DNA from 3 places in the Paenibacillus sp. MDV22-iso6 genome. Region 2 is predicted to be linked to each of the others. Evidence: riboswitches for the same ligand, from Rfam matches in the RefSeq annotation. Region 2 holds a riboswitch; each other region holds the start of a gene.
The links. A riboswitch is a leader RNA that binds a small molecule or an ion and turns the genes downstream of it on or off. The one in region 2 is predicted to bind cyclic di-AMP.
Positions count from the first base shown of each region.

Region 1: another riboswitch for cyclic di-AMP. It lies ahead of AC4PM4_RS16560 (C40 family peptidase); the one in region 2 lies ahead of AC4PM4_RS24205 (3D domain-containing protein).
Region 3: another riboswitch for cyclic di-AMP. It lies ahead of AC4PM4_RS30215 (C40 family peptidase); the one in region 2 lies ahead of AC4PM4_RS24205 (3D domain-containing protein).

Region 1 covers NZ_JBZVDZ010000005.1:361,780-367,832, forward strand. Annotated here, with positions in the region: gene AC4PM4_RS16545 (X2-like carbohydrate binding domain-containing protein) at 1-1,821, opposite strand, end outside; tRNA gene AC4PM4_RS16550 (tRNA-Leu) at 2,152-2,235, opposite strand; gene pelA (pectate lyase) at 2,353-3,312, opposite strand; cyclic di-AMP (ydaO/yuaA leader) riboswitch at 3,726-3,857, shown strand; gene AC4PM4_RS16560 (C40 family peptidase) at 3,863-4,327, shown strand; gene AC4PM4_RS16565 (carboxymuconolactone decarboxylase family protein) at 4,432-4,761, opposite strand; gene AC4PM4_RS16570 (hypothetical protein) at 4,879-5,097, opposite strand; gene AC4PM4_RS16575 (hypothetical protein) at 5,221-5,550, opposite strand; gene AC4PM4_RS16580 (xanthine phosphoribosyltransferase) at 5,649-6,053, opposite strand, start outside.
Region 2 covers NZ_JBZVDZ010000009.1:110,139-116,191, forward strand. Annotated here, with positions in the region: gene AC4PM4_RS24200 (polysaccharide deacetylase family protein) at 1-84, shown strand, start outside; gene AC4PM4_RS24205 (3D domain-containing protein) at 217-885, opposite strand; cyclic di-AMP (ydaO/yuaA leader) riboswitch at 888-1,084, opposite strand; gene AC4PM4_RS24210 (amino acid ABC transporter ATP-binding protein) at 1,370-2,092, opposite strand; gene AC4PM4_RS24215 (ABC transporter substrate-binding protein/permease) at 2,079-3,536, opposite strand; gene AC4PM4_RS24220 (M20 family metallopeptidase) at 3,718-4,893, shown strand; gene AC4PM4_RS24225 (alpha-glycosidase) at 5,138-6,053, shown strand, end outside.
Region 3 covers NZ_JBZVDZ010000018.1:26,945-32,997, forward strand. Annotated here, with positions in the region: gene AC4PM4_RS30200 (YwhD family protein) at 1-108, opposite strand, end outside; gene AC4PM4_RS30205 (M1 family metallopeptidase) at 211-2,202, shown strand; gene AC4PM4_RS30210 (hypothetical protein) at 2,213-3,055, shown strand; cyclic di-AMP (ydaO/yuaA leader) riboswitch at 3,308-3,445, shown strand; gene AC4PM4_RS30215 (C40 family peptidase) at 3,449-3,919, shown strand; gene AC4PM4_RS30220 (GNAT family N-acetyltransferase) at 4,319-4,813, shown strand; gene AC4PM4_RS30225 (c-type cytochrome) at 4,964-5,323, shown strand; gene rbsK (ribokinase) at 5,648-6,053, opposite strand, start outside.

The DNA.
Region 1 (6,053 bases), on a different contig from region 2:
TCCACTGGTATAGGCGTTTACAGTTTCAGGTGCTCCATTATCGAGGGTGACAATCATGTCTCCTTGGTCTTTATCCTTCTCCGTCAGCAGCTCAATGCCTGTGCCCGTGAAACTATACTCAAAATAATCGCCGTCTTTTTCAGTAAAATGCACATCGCCATTGTAATCACCGTAACTTCTGCCGGTATTGGAGTTCCATGAGCCCGTGTATTTAATACTGCTGTCATCATCATTAATGTAGACCTCATTGGTAACAGTGGCATCTTCCACGGAGATTGAATTTGCAGCATTGTCAGCTTCAGCGTCCAAGGCACCCCCTTGACTGCTATTCGCTGGACCAGTGCCAGAGGAATCCGTAATCGCTATGCTCAGATCCTGTCTCCCATCTGTCTGCTCCTTGCCCCCGTTGCGCTGCCAATCCCCGCTATAGAGCATGCCTGTATCATCGTCATTGACGGCTGATGTGCCGTTCAGTGCGGTTACTTTAAGCATCCGGGAAGCATGGGGTTCTAGCACGCCGCCACTGAATTCATGATTAAAATTCCCCAGCTCGGAATGGCTCCAGAGATCACGGACAGAAGCCGGACCGTTGAGGCCAAGATCGCTCCATTTGACTTTAACCTCCGCACTCTGGTCGCCCAAATTGAACAAGGCTACACTGTAAGTACCATCTCCGTTATTGGCATACCAAACCTGCTGCTTGGTCTCCATGGAAACCGGATGGCCTGGACGTCCGGCCTGATTGACGGCAATGACTTCGTCATTCGTAAGCAATTCCAATCCATAGCTGTCCAGCCTTGTTAAATCATCACCTGTATAAAGCGGTGCTGAAGAGATAGACCAGAAGGTCGTGGCCGTTTGCCGCTCAACCTTGGTCAGACCATCCATCGAGCCATTCCCGACATTCAGTGAATCGAAGTCGTTCCAGCCTCCGGGACCTGCATCCCGCCACCAGAGGGCAGCGATGGGGAACAAGCGGGAAATACTCGACCATTCGGTCAATCCCTTACTGCTGTCGTAAGCTTCAACGTCCCAGTCGATCCTCCAGCCGTTTGCATACTTTTTCCAGAAGTCCACGTAATTGTGATCAAGCGCCCAGGAAAGCTCAAACCAGATGTTATTTCTGTCCAGGGCTTTGGACCATGCCTCCACATCACCACGTGCATCCCGGCTCAGATTATTGATTCCCGATCCTGGCGTCACACTGTCGAATTTGACAAAGTTGATACCCCACTCGCCAAGAAGATCCGCGATGGAGTCAATATACTTCTGTGAGCAAGGGTTCGAAAAATCAATTTTGTACGTGTACGAATCCCAAGCATCCATAACAACGAGCGGTTTTACTGCAATATCTTGCATACGACATGCCCCGCCCGACCCATAAACCTCAAGATTTTTATCATAGGCGGTGATTGATAATCCCGGAATCAGATAGATTCCGATCTTCTGTCCGTTATTATGGACGTAATCAATGACCTCCTGAAATCCATTTGGATAAAGAACAGTACTCGGAATAGGACGGCCGTATTCATCTTCGTCACCGTTCCAGCCAGCATCAATATTAATGTATTCATATCCATGGGCTTGCAGCTTCTCACGCATGGCGTCCGATTGCTTCTTAATACTCTCGGCCGATGTCCAGTTACCCGGCCCGTCATATACCTGCATGCTGTAACTGCTCCAACCCATATACGGCTTTTGGGCCAGACTCTTATCTGCTGCTTGTGCCACATTACCTGTCGTTCCCATAATCCCGAACTGCACCGCCGCAATCATAAATACCATGAAACACATTGCCATCCTTTTTCCGATTCGTTTCAAATTATCCCTACCCCCTCTGAATTTGGTCATTCAAATTCCTGTTGATAGCGCTTCCACACGAGAAGAGAATAGTGGATGAGGCATTCCCAAGATAGGTACAATTCGGTATTTTACGTACAATTAACCTGAAATATAGGGGCAAACCGTCGCAGAACAAACATATTTCCATTAATGGATAAATAAACAAATGGAAACTTCATCTTTGCTCAAGCCGAGGGAATGGGTTGAAAAGAATCAGGAAAAGCAAAGATCAAAATCTGTAAACAAATAAAAAAGGTTCCGAGAGTGGCAGCAATGCCATTCTAGGAACCTTTTTCGTGTTACATATGATGCGGTCGAGAGGACTCGAACCTCCACGGGGGTTAGCCCACACGGACCTGAACCGTGCGCGTCTGCCAATTCCGCCACGACCGCGTATGTCTTATCTCCGAGAAATTATATCGCGGCGACAAGAGATAATATATCATGTGCAGGTAATTAGTGTCAACAAAAAAATATAATTTCAGTTTCAATGATAAAGCTTTTTATAAATTATATCTTTGAAGGCCAGTTGCCATACCAGGCATACCCGCCTCTTCTTTCCTTATCGATATCGCTGAGTTTGTATTTCAAAACCCCATCACGTCCTACGAAGATCGGTTTATCCGTTCCAATTTCGTAAAAACGTGCCCATATTGGCGCTGCACCTGAATCAGCTACGAGTTTGCTATCTCCGTTTTCTCTGACATACTTGTATCCTGTAATTTTCACGTTGTTGAACCAGGCTTCTGCCGCTTGAATGGAAACCTTAATTTTCGAGTTCGACGGTCTTGTTTTCAAAAACTTTACAATCGTACTGCTCTCTCCAGCACTTAGAGAAGGCACTTCATAAATCCTTGCTCCTGCAGGTTTTAGGGAGCTGGAATCATGCTGCTGTCCCCATGCAGTCAGTTTACCATTTGCTACAACCTGTGTATTGAGAATAGCATCTACACCTTTGGCAACTGATTTTTTACTGCGATCCGCAAGAGAGCTGTCGATGAATGAGAAATCACCTTTACGTGCACCTACTTCATCCAGCATGTACATGACATTAATCATGGCATCGTCGTTGAAGGTAATGTGTTTGTGATAGCCTGAGCTCTGGTATACTTGTGGCCATCCTCCATTGGAGTACTGCATATTTAACAAAAAGTTGATTCCTTTGATGGCAGCAGCCGAATATCGCGGATCATTTGTCTTTTTAAATTCCTTGGCTAATCTTCTAATTTCTGAGTATGTAGCTTTATTATCAATCGTAGATTTGGCCCACTCACCACTTGTTTCTTTGTAATCCTTCTTCCATCCCCCGTCAGGACGTTGATTCTTCAAAATATCTGAGATACTTGCTGTCGTTCCAGATGCGTCTGCAGCAGATACCTTAGCAGCAGGCTGAAATACCATTCCGACAACAGAGAAAATCATTGTACATGCCATTACCAAAGATGCAAACCTTGCTTGTGCCTTCAACATCGTTTAGAACACTCCCCAATTCATTTTCTGCAAACTGTTTTCCTTGAGCGTCTCCCCTCCTTATATTTGTTTTTAAACTCAAACTATTTCTTTTCATCCAATAAGTGGATTATACAAAAAGAATTCTATGCAAAACAATGAATTTTGTCAATAATTGCAACAATATGTAACAAATTCTTTGTCTTAACCTATAGGTATCGTCTAATCGAAATGTGAGAAAGCCAATAAATTATCCAATTTTTCTCCATTTGAAACAGTAGTTACTTTTTTGTCATCTATTAAAACCCAATATTCGAGTTATTTCTACATAAATAGCGATAATTCCGTTAACATTGAGATGATAAGAAGTGTTCAAAATCGGTTTGACATTTTCGCATTTATGCAATATAGTTTCAAAAGGTTACAAAAACTTAATTATTCATTTGCCGAGTTTCATGTTTGAAAACGGGGGAACCATTTTGGGTGAATTATTCTTATACATAGGAAATATAGGGAACCTTCTACCGAACCCTTAGCTAACTCCGTAGGCATCGAAGGGAGAACAAAAATTTTGAAAAAGCTTATCATCTCCATTTTTGGAGCAGCAGTTCTACTTACATCCGGTGCAGCAAGCACAGAGGCAAGCAGTATCAACACCGTCGTTAACAACATGACAGGCATACCTTACAAATGGGGCGGCACAACAATGGCCGGATTTGATTGCTCTGGATTTATGAGATATATTTTCAACAAATATAGCATTGAATTACCACGCACTTCCCAGCAACAAGCTAAGGCCGGAACTCCGGTATCCAAAGCTAATCTGCGTACTGGTGACATGGTATTCTTTAATACGATGGGCAATGGCATTTCACATACAGGTGTATATATCGGGGGCGGACAGTTCGCTCATGCTTCAAGCAGCAAGGGTGTCAGCATCACACAATTATCCAATCCTTACTTCAATGATCGTTACGTAACAGCACGCCGGGTAACAGGACAATTTATGTATAACAAAATGCTGGGCAAAATATAAGTTTGATTTGATATAGCGCTAAGAGGAGGCTCCGGTTGAATCCGGGACCTCCTCTTTGTTTGGGGCTTTTGTTTACAAATCCGGTGTGCTGTAGACTTCTATACTTAATGTAAAGCCTTCTGTACTCTCATTGCACCCTGAGACAGCGCATGGCCTCCGCCTACCGCTCCAGCCACAGCAACCGTCTCCATAATCTCCTGATCGGTCGCTCCTTTGGCACGTGCCTCTTCCACATGGTAAAACGTACATACCTCATTGTTCGCAAACAGTCCAATACCCAGCGCAATCAGCTGTTTGGTCTTGGCATCAATCGCCCCTGCCTGAAAGCATTCTCCAGTGAACTCATGATAAGACTTCACCACTGCTGGTAGCACATCGCTTAATTCACCAATCTGATCTTTATAGGCATGAACCTTATCATTCATCAGTGTCATGGTTACCGCACATCCTCTCGGCTGATATGTTACAAGCTCTCACTGTACCTATCTTCTCTCCCGAGAGGTGTAATTATGCCAAAACATCCATGGTAAATGAACCTAAATAGGCATGTCCTATTCTTCGAGCAGGCTCTCGCGTGGTTCGCTGAACAATTGATATCGATAATTCCGATCAAGCTTGACCACACGACGATTCTGACGGCGAATGAGTACCTGCTCCCCGTCCCAAGCCACTACAATACCTGTCACATCATTGGACTGAATCTCGTCCCGTACTACCCTTACTTTTTCACCCGATAAACGCAGTGCATCCAATTGTGCATCACTGATCATATTTATGGCGCCTACTTTCCCAAAAAAATTATTTACAAAAAGAGACCTAAATGAAAAGTCATTTAGGTCTCACGTGACTGTATTGGACTGTCATGTCATTCGAAAGTATGTCCCGACTGAAAGTTACCGCTGCGCGTGCTCTTTGCTGTCGTTCTTCTCAAACCAAAAATCAAGCACTTTGGCGGACATCACACGTTCTTCAAGGTACTCCACTTGATGCGGTGTAAATTGTTCTTTCCAAGAGAAGGACAACTCTTCGCACAAGCCTACAATCGTCAGCAATTCTGACCAGGCAACGTAGCGTTTGTACCAGAAAAATTGAGGATGTTCAATCATATAGGGATAAAGGTCATCGAATTCCGTATGTTTACAATCCAGGGCACGCTCAAAATGTACTTTCGATTCCGCCAGCTTATCAATAAAAAATTGTTCTGTTGCCGGTTGGTTACCCATGGTGTTGCCTCCTCTCCCTAACATAACCCCATTATAAATGAAATCAGCGGTCATGCAAAGGCATTGTTATAAAAATAGGCACTTTTTCCTTTAAAAAGTCACAATTCGTTATCGTCAAATTGCACGGTGCCATCGTTCAGTGAACGAATGCGCACCAACGCTTCAACCGGGATACCCTGCTCACGAATAGTGCGCGCTCCGGCCTGAAAACATTTTTCGACCACGACACCGAATCCGACCAGTTCCGCACCCGAACGTTCGATAATTTTGATGACACCACGAGCGGCATCGCCATTCGCAATGATATCGTCAATAAACAAAATACGGTCATTCTCATGAATATATTCACGGGACACCATAATATCTGTTACGATCCCTTTCGTAAAAGAAGGTACTCTTTCACAGTAGGCGTCGGGGTCAGCCAAAAGTGTTTTTTTGCGACGGGCAAATACCAGAGGAACACCCAGTTCATGTGCGGCAGCAAAGGCGACCGGAATCCCGGA
Region 2 (6,053 bases):
CCTGAAGTTATCGAGGAATTGCGAAACCGCGGGTACGAGCTGGTGACTTTGGACGAAATGCTGGAACTGCCAAAGGGTAAATAGGTCAAGATCCCTGAAGTTGGATATTCAAAAGGGTGTTCTTCCATCACATTATTGTGATGGAAGAACACCCTTTATTGTTTAATTTAGATATAGTTGGAGTCACATATGATGATGTGCAGCTACGCTTTGATTTTATTTCAAAATGTAAAGTTCAACATCCTGAATACCAAATGTGCTCACGGATTGCTTGCTGCCAGGAATAAAGATATCGATCTTGTGACCTTTAATGGCACTACCCACATCACGAGCCGTTGCGACAAATGCCTGTTTTGGCAGTCCGGGATGTGTATGACCTGTCACCAGTACCTTTGTACCCAATGGAATGATACTCGGGTCTACTGCAATGGTACCCAATTCAAGCGGATTACCGAAGTAATCCACAGCACCCCATCCTCCATTTTCGGAAGCGTCTGCGGAGTATGCTGTTGCTTTGACGTCGACAGCTTTGCTGTAATCAAACGTTTTACCCCAGGCTTGTACAACTTTACTATCTGCATTAACGTCAAGGCTTGCGGCAGTTACCGTTTTGGCCTCCGTTTTAGCTGCTGCAGCAGAAGCTGTGTTCGTTGTTTTACCAGGGATCGTAATTTTCAAACCACCATAAATGTTGTAAGCTGAAATGTCATTGTTAGCTTTAATAAGAGCGTTAAGTCCAACTCCATATTGTTTGGATAAGGTGTAGAAGGTATCCCCCTCTTTGGCCACATGAACTGAATCAGCATGAGCCGGAACGGCCTGAATGAGCATTGCTGCTGTCAGCAAAGCTGTTGCTGTTTTGGCTATACGTTTCTTGTTAATCATGGTCTTCCTCCCTCATTATGCCTGCGAAGTTAGTTGTCGGATTCGGATGGAGGAAACCACCCTATAGGTTCAATTACATTAATAATTTATGTAGCCCTAATTCACCCCAAGCCGTGTGCAAATGATTCTTCCCCAAGCACACTCTGCATCGTTACATCCCCCACACTCCCAACTCCGGAAGTTTCGGCAGGAACAAATATATCACAACTTTGTAACCAAGAGTCGTAGTAAATGTTACCATCTGGCTAATTCACTTCAATATTTTTGCTGAATTCAAGCGACTTTTTCAAAAAAATGTCTATTTGAGCTTATATCGTTGATGACAGAAACGTTACTTTTTATGTAAATCCGTGCGTATTCACACGCAACAAAACAATCCCTGCCGACAGGTCGCCGACAGGGATCTATGAGGGAATAAGAATTCTCATCCACAGTATATATTTTGCATTTTCATCCAATTCATCCTAATGATGACTCGGATGTATTAGAGCACTTTAGCAAGGAAGTCACGTGTACGTGCATGCTTAGGCTCACCAAACACTTCAGCAGGTGTTCCTTCTTCTACAATAACCCCACCATCCATAAACAGGATGCGGTCCCCTACTTCGCGTGCGAAGCCCATCTCATGCGTTACAATAACCATGGTCATGCCGCCCTCTGCAAGCCGCTTCATGACATCCAGTACTTCACCGACCATTTCAGGGTCCAGTGCTGAAGTAGGCTCGTCAAACAGCATGACATGCGGCTGCATCGCAAGCGCTCTTGCAATAGCGATCCGTTGTTTCTGTCCTCCGGACAGCTGATTAGGATAAGCGTCTTTTTTGTCAGACAGGCCAACCGTCTTCAGCAAATCTGCGCAGATTAGTTCCGCTTCCTGTGCAGATTGTTTTTTCACTTTAATGGGAGCAATCGTAATGTTCTGCTGCACCGTTTTGTGCGGGAACAGATTGAAATGCTGGAATACCATCCCCATTTTTTCACGAGTTGCATTAATGTTGTGTTTAGGGTCAGTGATCGAAACTCCCTCAAAGTCAATCTCACCGGAAGTAGGCTGCTCCAATAAGTTAAGACAGCGCAAAAAGGTACTTTTCCCCGATCCGGACGGACCGATGACCACGACAACCTCGCCTTTACCAATTGTTACGTTAATGCCCTTGAGCACATCGTTATTTCCATATGATTTGTGTAATTGTCTAACGTCTATCACTTGCACTCAACTTCCTTTCCAGTCGACCCAGCAGCTTGGACAAAATGAACGTCAGCACAAAGTAAATGGCCGCTGCAATCAGGAATGGATTCATTCCTTGGTACGTAATGTTTTTGACTACACTTGCCTGGTACATAATGTCCACCATACCAATAACCGAGATGATGGAAGATTCCTTGATAATGGTCACGAACTCATTACCGATCGCCGGCAACACCGCTTTAAACGCTTGTGGAAGCACGATGAAGCGCATTGCCGCACCTCTGCCCATTCCCAGGGAACGAGCTGCTTCCAACTGGCCTCGATCCACACCCTGTATACCAGCGCGGAAAATCTCGGCAAGATAGGCACCACTATTAATGGATAGTGTGATAATTCCCGCCTGAAGAGCCGAGAAATTAATTCCAAAGGTCAATGAAACACCGTAATAGATAATCATCAATTGCACCAGCATTGGCGTCCCACGAATGAGCTCAACATAAGCTGTTCCGATCCAGCGCAAAATGGCGATGTCATGCAGACGGAACAAACAGATGATCAGACCGATGATAACACCGAAAAATACACCAAGTGCAGAAAGCAGCAATGTGTACCCTAATCCCGTGGCATAAAAGCTTTTGTATTGCCAAAATACTTCAAAAATATTTTGTTTACTCTTCTCTGCCATCAACTGGCTTGCCTCGGTAACCAACTGATCGATTTTATTTTCGCTTTTCAGACGTTCGAGCGTTCCGTTCACTGCATTCAGCAATTCCGTATTGCCCTTACGAATCCCGATTGCCGCTTCGGCCTGCTCTTCATCCGGAATAGCCGGTGCTAATCCAATCACATCATCCAGATAACCGGCAGCCACCGTATCTTCAACGATCGCAGCATTTACACGATTGGTCTGCAATTGCAGCACGATATCAGATATTTTATCAAGTGCTGTCAGTTTTGCGCCTGGGATTCCCTGGCCAATCGTTTCCTGAATGGAGCCTTTTTGAACACCAATTTTTTCATTTTCCAGATCAGCCATGGTTGGATATTTATCTATATCCGCATTGCGAATCATGATAACTTGCTTTGATTTATAATAGGTATCGGAGAAGTCAATGCTTTGTCTACGATCATCTGTTGGCGTCATTCCCGAGATGACCATATCCACACGACCACTCTGCAACGCAGGAAGAAGTCCGTCAAAACCCATATCCTCTATTACAAGTTCTGCGCCAAGATCGGCAGCAATTTCTTTAGCAATCGAAATATCAAATCCGACAATTTGGTCTTTACCATCAATCACTTTATGGAATTCATATGGTGCAAAATCGGCACTTGTACCGAGCACCAGCTTTTTACTGCCTGAATTGCTTGTAGTTCCCGTTGCCAACGCAACAGGTGCAACCGTAGTAAGCAAGACCACAAGAGCTAGCAGCATCATGGTGTAACGACTAATCAATTTCAACCCTGTTCTCCCCTTATAATACTTTGTATGCTTTCTGTTGTTGATGCCTGAGTCATTATAAAGTAGAATGCATGATTATGCAATGAATTTCGACATTACAAATCCTGACTAGTTTCTGAAAAATAACCGCAACTATGATATAATTATTGAATTATTTTCATTTTTGCTTAAGGAGTCCACCATGACACATACCAAAACACAAATTTTAACTGTAATTGATCAATATGCTTCCCGTTTTAAAGAGATTTCATCATACATTGGTGCCAATCCGGAACTTGGTAACGAAGAATACCTCGCCTCTGCTCGGTTAAAAGAAGAACTTGCCTACCACGGTTTTTCCGTAGAAGCTCCTGTTCTTGGCTTAGATACCGCATTCATCGGTACGTATGCTGCATCCAAACCAGGTCCGACTATTGCCCTGTTATGTGAATACGACGCACTTCCGGAAATCGGTCATGCTTGTGGACACCATCTAATCTGCATGATGAGCCTCGGAGCTGCGGTAGGTCTGAAGTCCATACTGGATGAAGTGGGCGGAACATTAAAAGTATTCGGTACACCAGCGGAAGAAACGCGTGGCGCTAAAGTTCCTATGGCTGAAGCAGGTTTATTTGATGACTGTGATGTCGCGCTAATGGCTCACCCTTACTACGCCTATGAGAAATCTGGAAGCTCCCTGGCTATTGATGCCGTACAATTTGAATTCCATGGGAAATCTTCACATGCTGCTGCAAGTCCACATGAAGGCATTAATGCCCTAGATGCGGTGATCCAGACATTTAATGGCATTAATGCGTTCCGACAACAAGTGAAAAGTACGGTTCGTATTCACGGTGTTATCAATAGCGGAGGACAGGCAGCCAATATCATTCCTGACTATGCTTCAGCCCAATTCTATGTACGTGCCTCGACGAGAAAAGAGTTGAATATTCTCACTCAACGCGTAATACAGATCGCGGAAGGTTCTGCTCTGCAAACCGGATGCCGGCTTGTTACATCTAATTATGAGACTTCCTATGATGAGATGGTCACGAATGAATCATTATCTGCTGCTTTTAGTACTAATCTGCTTGAACTCGGCATTTCTCAAGAGGAGATCGTGAGTGGGAACGACCATGGTTCTATGGATATTGGTAACGTATCCTTGCGTTGTCCTGCGATCCATCCTTATATCCGTGTTGTGGACGAAGTTCATACGCTTCATTCCATTGAATTCCGTGATCTGGCGCTTCAGGAACGGGCCTTGGATGGTATGATCCTTGGAGCCAAGGCACTTGCTGCAACTGCTTATGATGTTCTTACACAGCCTGAATTGCTGCAAACCATTCAAACAGAGTTTAAGCAAGCAAGTCGCTAAGTTTTTCGCAAAATGCTGCGTCTTAACAGTAGGGTGTTCTGCAGGACCTGCATTTGGGGTCTTAAGGAGCGCCCTTTTTGTTATCATAAATACGTATATACGGACACAAGCTGGAAATGCTGTGAAAAGAAAACGTTGAAAAATGTTGAAATTTTTACATTTAGCGGCTGTACTTATGGTTCACATGCTGTCTAACTTGGTTATTTATAGCTATAACTTTATCTTAAGTTCAGGAGGTGTTGTCATGCTGCTCGAAGCGATGTACCACGTTCCCCGCGATAAATGGGCTTATGCTTATAATCCCTCGACGATTCACCTGCGTGTACGAACGAAGAGAGACGATGTACAATATGTGACTGCACTGACTGGTGATAAATACGATTGGAATGGAACCTATAAGGAAATTCAATTGGAGAAAGCGGCTTCCGACAGTATGTTTGATTATTGGGAAACGGCAGTTAAGCCCAAATTCAAGCGTCTGACTTACATCTTCCGTATCACCGCCGGTACCGAAAATATATATCTGGCTGATAACGGAATTCATTATGCTCCCCCGTACCCTACCGGAGGATATTATGAATTTTCCTACATTCATGAAATCGATGTATTTAAGGTTCCCGAATGGGCCAAAGAAGCCGTGTTCTACCAAATCATGACCGAAAGGTTTGCTAATGGCAATCCCGACCTGAACCCTGAAGGAACCCAGGAATGGGGTGGCCGACCTGAACTGGATAACTACTTTGGCGGAGACCTGCAAGGTGTGCTCAATCACCTGGATGATCTGACTAAACTCGGTGTTAATGCCATTTACTTTACCCCGCTGTTCCAAGCAAACTCCTACCATAAATACGATACCGTTGATTATAAAAAAGTAGATCCTCATTTCGGGGATAATGAAATGCTCAAAAAAGTAGCAGAACAATGTCATCGCCGCGGAATCCGTGTCATGCTTGACGCGGTTTTTAACCATTGCAGCGAAGACTTCCCTCCTTTTCAGGATGTCCTGAAGAACGGCAAAAACTCCAAATATGCAGACTGGTTTCATATCAATGAATATCCGGTACAGATCAAGGATGGTATCCCAACCTACGATACCTTTGGGTTTTATGGCAATATGCCGAAGTTCAACACGGCCAATCCCGAAGTAAAAGACTATTTGC
Region 3 (6,053 bases), on a different contig from region 2:
AAGGTTATTCAGATCAATGGAGCCTGCACCGAAACCTTTGTGTTTGCTCTTTGCACTAACGATATTCAAGGCAATCTGTTTTTTGCCGTTCTGCTCGTTTTGGTCCATGTTTTATAGCCTCCAAGGGTTGATACAAATATTTTAACTAATAATCGCCCCAATGCAAACATATACATGCTGTAGATGCTTGTCAACGGGAGGTATTTAACGATGATTCCACGACGCGCCAAGAGCTGGCTCACCGCAATTATAGCCCTGTGTGTAGTTGCCGGGGGGATATGGCTTGGTCTGGGCTCCACACGCTCCATTCAATCTGACTTGCCTGCGCTCGCCCCGGAATCGGGCAAGCCTACGGCACCCGTCAAAACCCAAACATCTCCGGAAAGTATACAGACACCTACCGCTGAAGTGTTCAGCAACCGCGTAGTGGAATATCACATGGATGTGAAGCTGGTAGACGGGAATGTACTGCAAGGGACTCAGACGATCACCTGGACACATCCAGGTAAGAAAACCGTCAGCGAGCTTTATTTTCACATGTATCCCAATGCCTTCTCTTCTGCCGACACCACTTTTATGAAAGAATCCGGAGGGAAACTTCGAGGTGATGTCATGCCCACGAACGGTTACGGTTCCATGCATATTACAGAAATGAAAACAGAGGATGGGCTTTCTCTCTTACATCGGATGCAGTATGTGCAACCGGATGACGGAAACATGAAAGATACTAGCCTCATTAAGGTACGGCTGCCCAAACCCGTTAAAGGCGGTGAAAGCATCACGCTTCACACCCGATTTGAGGTCAAGCTACCGAAAATTTTTGCCCGCATGGGAACAGCAGATAATTTCGTTATGGCAGGTCAGTGGTTCCCTAAACTTAGCGTATATGAGCCAGTAGGCACACGAGGTCAAACGACCGAAGGCTGGAATCTGCATCAGTATCACGGTAATTCAGAGTTTTACGCCGATTTTGGTATCTATAGTGTGCGTATTCGGGTACCGGAAACATACAAAGTAGCTGCTACTGGATTCCCAACCCAGCAAGCGGTTGTGAAGAACGGCGAAAAAGTATATCAGTTCTATGCCGATGATGTGCATGATTTTGCCTGGTCAGCCTCTCCTGATTTTGTTTATGCAGAAGAACCCTTCTCTGCTCCCAATGTGCCAGGCGTACGAATCAAGCTGTATCTCGACCCTGCTCATGAGGATCTGAAGGAACGTTATTTCTACGCCGCCAAAGCAGCGCTATCCAATTATAGCAAGTGGTTTGGCCCTTATCCGTATTCCACACTGTCCATCGTTGTCCCGCCCAAATCAGGGAATGGCGCAGGGGGAATGGAATACCCTACCTTGGTCACCGCCTTCGGTGCAGATGATTCTGCTCCTGGCTACGATCTGGAACGCACGGTTGTGCACGAGATTGGGCATCAGTATTTTTACGGCATGGTCGCGAGTAATGAATTTGAAGAGGCTTGGCTGGACGAAGGATTCACCTCCTATGCAGAAGACAAAGTAATGGAACAGGAATACGGACTTATCCCGAATCTGCCCGTACAAGCTGGTCTCATTACTTCTCCAGCTTCACTGACACAGGACTCCTGGAAGTTTGATTCCCAGAATCAATATGCAGCAAACGTATACACACGAGGCAAGCTTGTATTACTTGGAATAGAACAACAGGTTGGTGCTAAAACGATGGAGCGTATTCTCTCGACCTATGTGAATAAATACCGCTTTAAACACCCTACTTCGTCTGATTTTCAAAAGGTCGTGGAACAAGTGACGCGTACATCCTGGACCGATTATTTTAATCAGTATGTATACGGCGATGGCATGGCTGACTTTGCAGTGGAAAAGATCGCAATCAATCCTATCCTGAAAGACGGCCAAACGTTGTACGAGTCATCGGTTACATTGCAGAAAAAAGGGAGTGAATATAAGAAGGTTCCTGTTCGAATTATGTTCGAAGATGGGAAAACCATGACGAAAGAATGGGATGGTAGCGAGGAGCGCATTACCTACAAACTGACCTATACTTCCCCTGTTTCCTGGGCTATGACTGATCCGCTATACACGATTGTGCTGGAGAACCATCATATGAACAATTTTCTGAAAGCCGGACTGGATGAGCCAACTAAATCCCGCTGGAGCATGAGCGCAACCAAAATTATAGAAGCCATATTCGGAAGTCTGTCATGGTGAGGTGGATACAGTGAAAGCGAAAATACGTGAAGGCTGGTTTCTCGTCCGTCAGCATATGTTCATTGCGGCACTCTTATTTCTCTATCAATTAGTATGGGGATACTTTCTTTATCGAATGGTGCAGTCAGCTGTGGTTCCGCTGCTCCTGCGTTATCCTGACCCTGATACAGGGGAACTCAGTACGATTTTATTTAAAATGGAGAGCCAACTCGGTCTGACAACGAATCCGGAGGTTCACCGCTATTTATGGATTTTAGGGGCTATGCTGCTGATACGGATTCTGATTAGCCCACTCATTCAGGCAGGGCTGCTCTACTCGCTCCAGCATTATAACCATTCGGAAGAGCGCATTCCATTCATTCGCGGTATCAAAAATTTATGGAAACCGATGCTGTTGCTCCACACCATTCGGACTATATTACTGCTGCTACCCGCTTATTGGCTCGCGCCAAAGCTCTATTCCATCTTTATGGAAGGTTTTCATTCCCTCCATCTGCTCTTGCCTGGTATTCCCTATGTTGCTGGTTGGATTGTATACGGGTGGGTTATCCATCATGTCCTACTGTACATGCAGTTTGGTATCTCAGCTCCCGATGGGGAAGGCGGAGCACGTGGTACGTTTCAAGCTATATGGATTGCACTACGCCAAGTCATCACTCTAATCGGCATTGCTGTCCTGCTGGGCGGCCTTCATCTGTTGGTCTTTGGTGCCTTTACTTCAGCTTCATGGTTACTAACCGGCTTAACTGGTCTTATACTACAACAAACGTATCCACTTGCCCGGTGCTTGCTGAGCCTGTGGAAAATATGTGCCCATTTCCGCCTATGGCAGTCCAACTCGGTCAAAGATTAAATTAAACGGTTAAAAACGGTTACCATCTCTATGTAAAGTTGTATTCTTCAAATGCCGTTAAACAAGCAAACCTCGACCTTTCCCCGTCAAAGGTCGAGGGTTTTTTTGTTAATTTTGTTGTTAAACGTTGCCAAAGTGATATACCTCTGTTACAATAATCGCAGTGAGTTTTTAGTAACAACTTTGTAATCTTTACCTTCATATTTGTAACTACTTAAAATTTAATCGTCATTTCTTGATTTCGCAGGTGCATAACTAGCATAGCCAAATTCCTAGCACCTGGGAAGCGGGGGAACCAGTTATGGGTGAATTGATCTTGCAACAGAGGGATCATAGGGGACCTTCAACCGAATCCTTAAGCTAACCTCGCAGGCATTGGAAGGGGTATATCTCTTGTTTAAGAAGAAATTAACCGCAGCTGTACTCAGCCTCACATTCGCATTATCGCTTGGAGCAGGCAGCGCATTCGCAGATTCGAAAATGGACCAAGTTATTGATTCAGCAATGGGGACTACATACAAAAGCGGAGGAACAACGCTTAACGGCTTTGACTGCTCTGGATTCACAAGTTATGTATTCGACAAGCTGGGCATTGATCTGGCTCGCCAATCGAGTTCACAATTCGACATGGGTGATTCGGTATCCCGGATGGAAATGAGACCAGGTGATCTGGTATTCTTCAATACAACGGGCAAAGGGGTCTCGCACGTAGGGATCTTTGTAGGGAATGGGAAGTTTGCACACTCCTCTTCTTCCAAAGGAGTTACAATTAGCGAATTAAGCGAAAGCTATTGGGCCAACCGCTATGTTGGCGCTAAACGTATTATGAGCACGGACGCATATGAGACATTGGCCATTGAATAGGGACAAGCCGAGCAACGTCATGCTGTAACAATAACTTTACTGTAACGAAGCATAATAGAACCGTCTGGTACATTCTCCGCAGGAATGTTATCCGGCGGTTTTTTTGTGCTTCGTTTCCTTAACATATTCGGGATAGCTATCAAACCTAATTTTAACTTTTTTTAAAGCTATTTTTCATTGCTTCGCCCGTGCTCTTATAATGTTTTTACCCATCCCACTATAATATAAACGAAATTACCGGAACTTTTGTTTCACTTTTTTTCAAAAACGAGGACTTGCCAAATGAACGCCTCTTTTGTAGAGTGAAAACAAGCTTAGATATGGAATGACATATGTATATGTATATGGACAAATCAAAATCATTATAGCTTGTTCACAATGAGAGGAGCGTGCAGTTGTATGGATGAAGCCCCTGTGACGTTTCACGTTGTGCCCATGCAAGAAGAACACGCGGAACTAATCTGCGATTGGCAGTATGACCCGCCTTATAATATTTATAGCTGGCTGCCCTGGGAGCAGATGAAAGCACTTGAAGTGGAATTCGGCGATCCCAAGCTACGGAAAGAACAATATGCGGTGGTGCTGGGAGAGGATCAGCAGATTTGCGGTTTTGCTCAGTACTTCCCTCTTGAAGGTGTAACCCGCATCGGACTTGGCATGCACCCCGATCGATGTGGTCATGGTCAAGGAACGGCTTTTGTCTCGGCCATTGTGCAGGAAGCCATTCGCCGGAACCCTGCAAACGAAATTGATCTGGAAGTTCTGACCTGGAATGACCGGGCTATTCGTGTCTATCTCAAAGCCGGATTTGTTACGCAGGATACATACGAACGACAGACACCGGGTGGTTTGAAACCTTTTTACTGTATGGTCTATGAAGGTCCACGCGAATAACTAGGGCTTGAAATCACCCCAAAAAGTCCCCGGTTATGTGATTAGTTCAAAAAATTACCACAAAATGCTATGATGTCACTACAGGTTCCGTTATAATGATATGGATAGTTTCAAGTTAGATGATCTTTCATTCTGGAGGGGACATAAGGGATGCACAAATGGATCATGAGCGGGGTATTTTTTGCAGCGTGCGCTTTAGCTATTGTACTAATGTTTACGCTTCCAGGGAAAGAGGAAGTTGCAGAAGAAGCGAAACCGACGATGCCGCAAGTTACAATGGATGCAGGACAGGCTGAGGCACTGGTCAAAGCAAACTGTATTACCTGCCACGGTGATCAGCTTCAAGGGGGCATGGGCCCTAGTCTGCAGAAGATTGGCAGCCAGGACGATGTGGAGAAGATTTATACGACCATCGTCAAAGGTAAAAGCGGCGGTATGCCTTCGTTCAAAGACAAGCTGAAGGATGAAGAAATCGCGAATATTGCGATGTGGCTGGCGGAGAAGAAGTAATCCAAGATGTTCAAGGCGATCAGTTTGTGGCAGGGGGCATGTATAGAGAGTGTGATGGCTTCAATCATCCTCTGCTCTTTACTCATGCTCTAAACCACGCTGGCGCTAGACGCGCAACGTAGTCAACCCTTATTGGTAATACAGGGTTACTCGTTTTATCAATGGTCATACAGACAAGAGGCTCTTACTCTCCCGTACTGGGAAGTAAGAGCCTCTTGGTCATTTCAGGGATGCTCCGATGAAAACATCCACCATGCTATGGCTAAATAGAGGCATTAGCGTATCCTTCCAGCCTGCCTCTGATTCACCTAAAGTATGCATATATTACTGGGTCTTTGCCTTCTGCTCGGCAAGGAAAGCCTGCACTTCACGTGCGGACGGCATCCCGGACTGGGCGCCGAGCTTCGTCACCGACAACGCGGCTGCGCCCATGGCGAAGCTTACCGCCGCGTCCAGCGTCTCTCCGCGCGCGAGGGCTACTGCCAGCGCGCCGTTGAAGCAATCGCCAGCGCCGGTCGTGTCGACGGCGCTTACGGCGTAGCCGGGCGCACGGCACGCGCCGGCACGCTCTGCCTGAACGCGGCCGCTAGACGCTGCCGCGTACACAGCCCCCTCGGGGCCGAGCGTCGTGACGACAGCGGCCCCGAGGGATGCGGCGAGCTCTGCGACCGCCGCATCCACGTCTTCCGGCCGGAGATCATCCCGGCCGGTGAGCACGGCGAGCTCACTG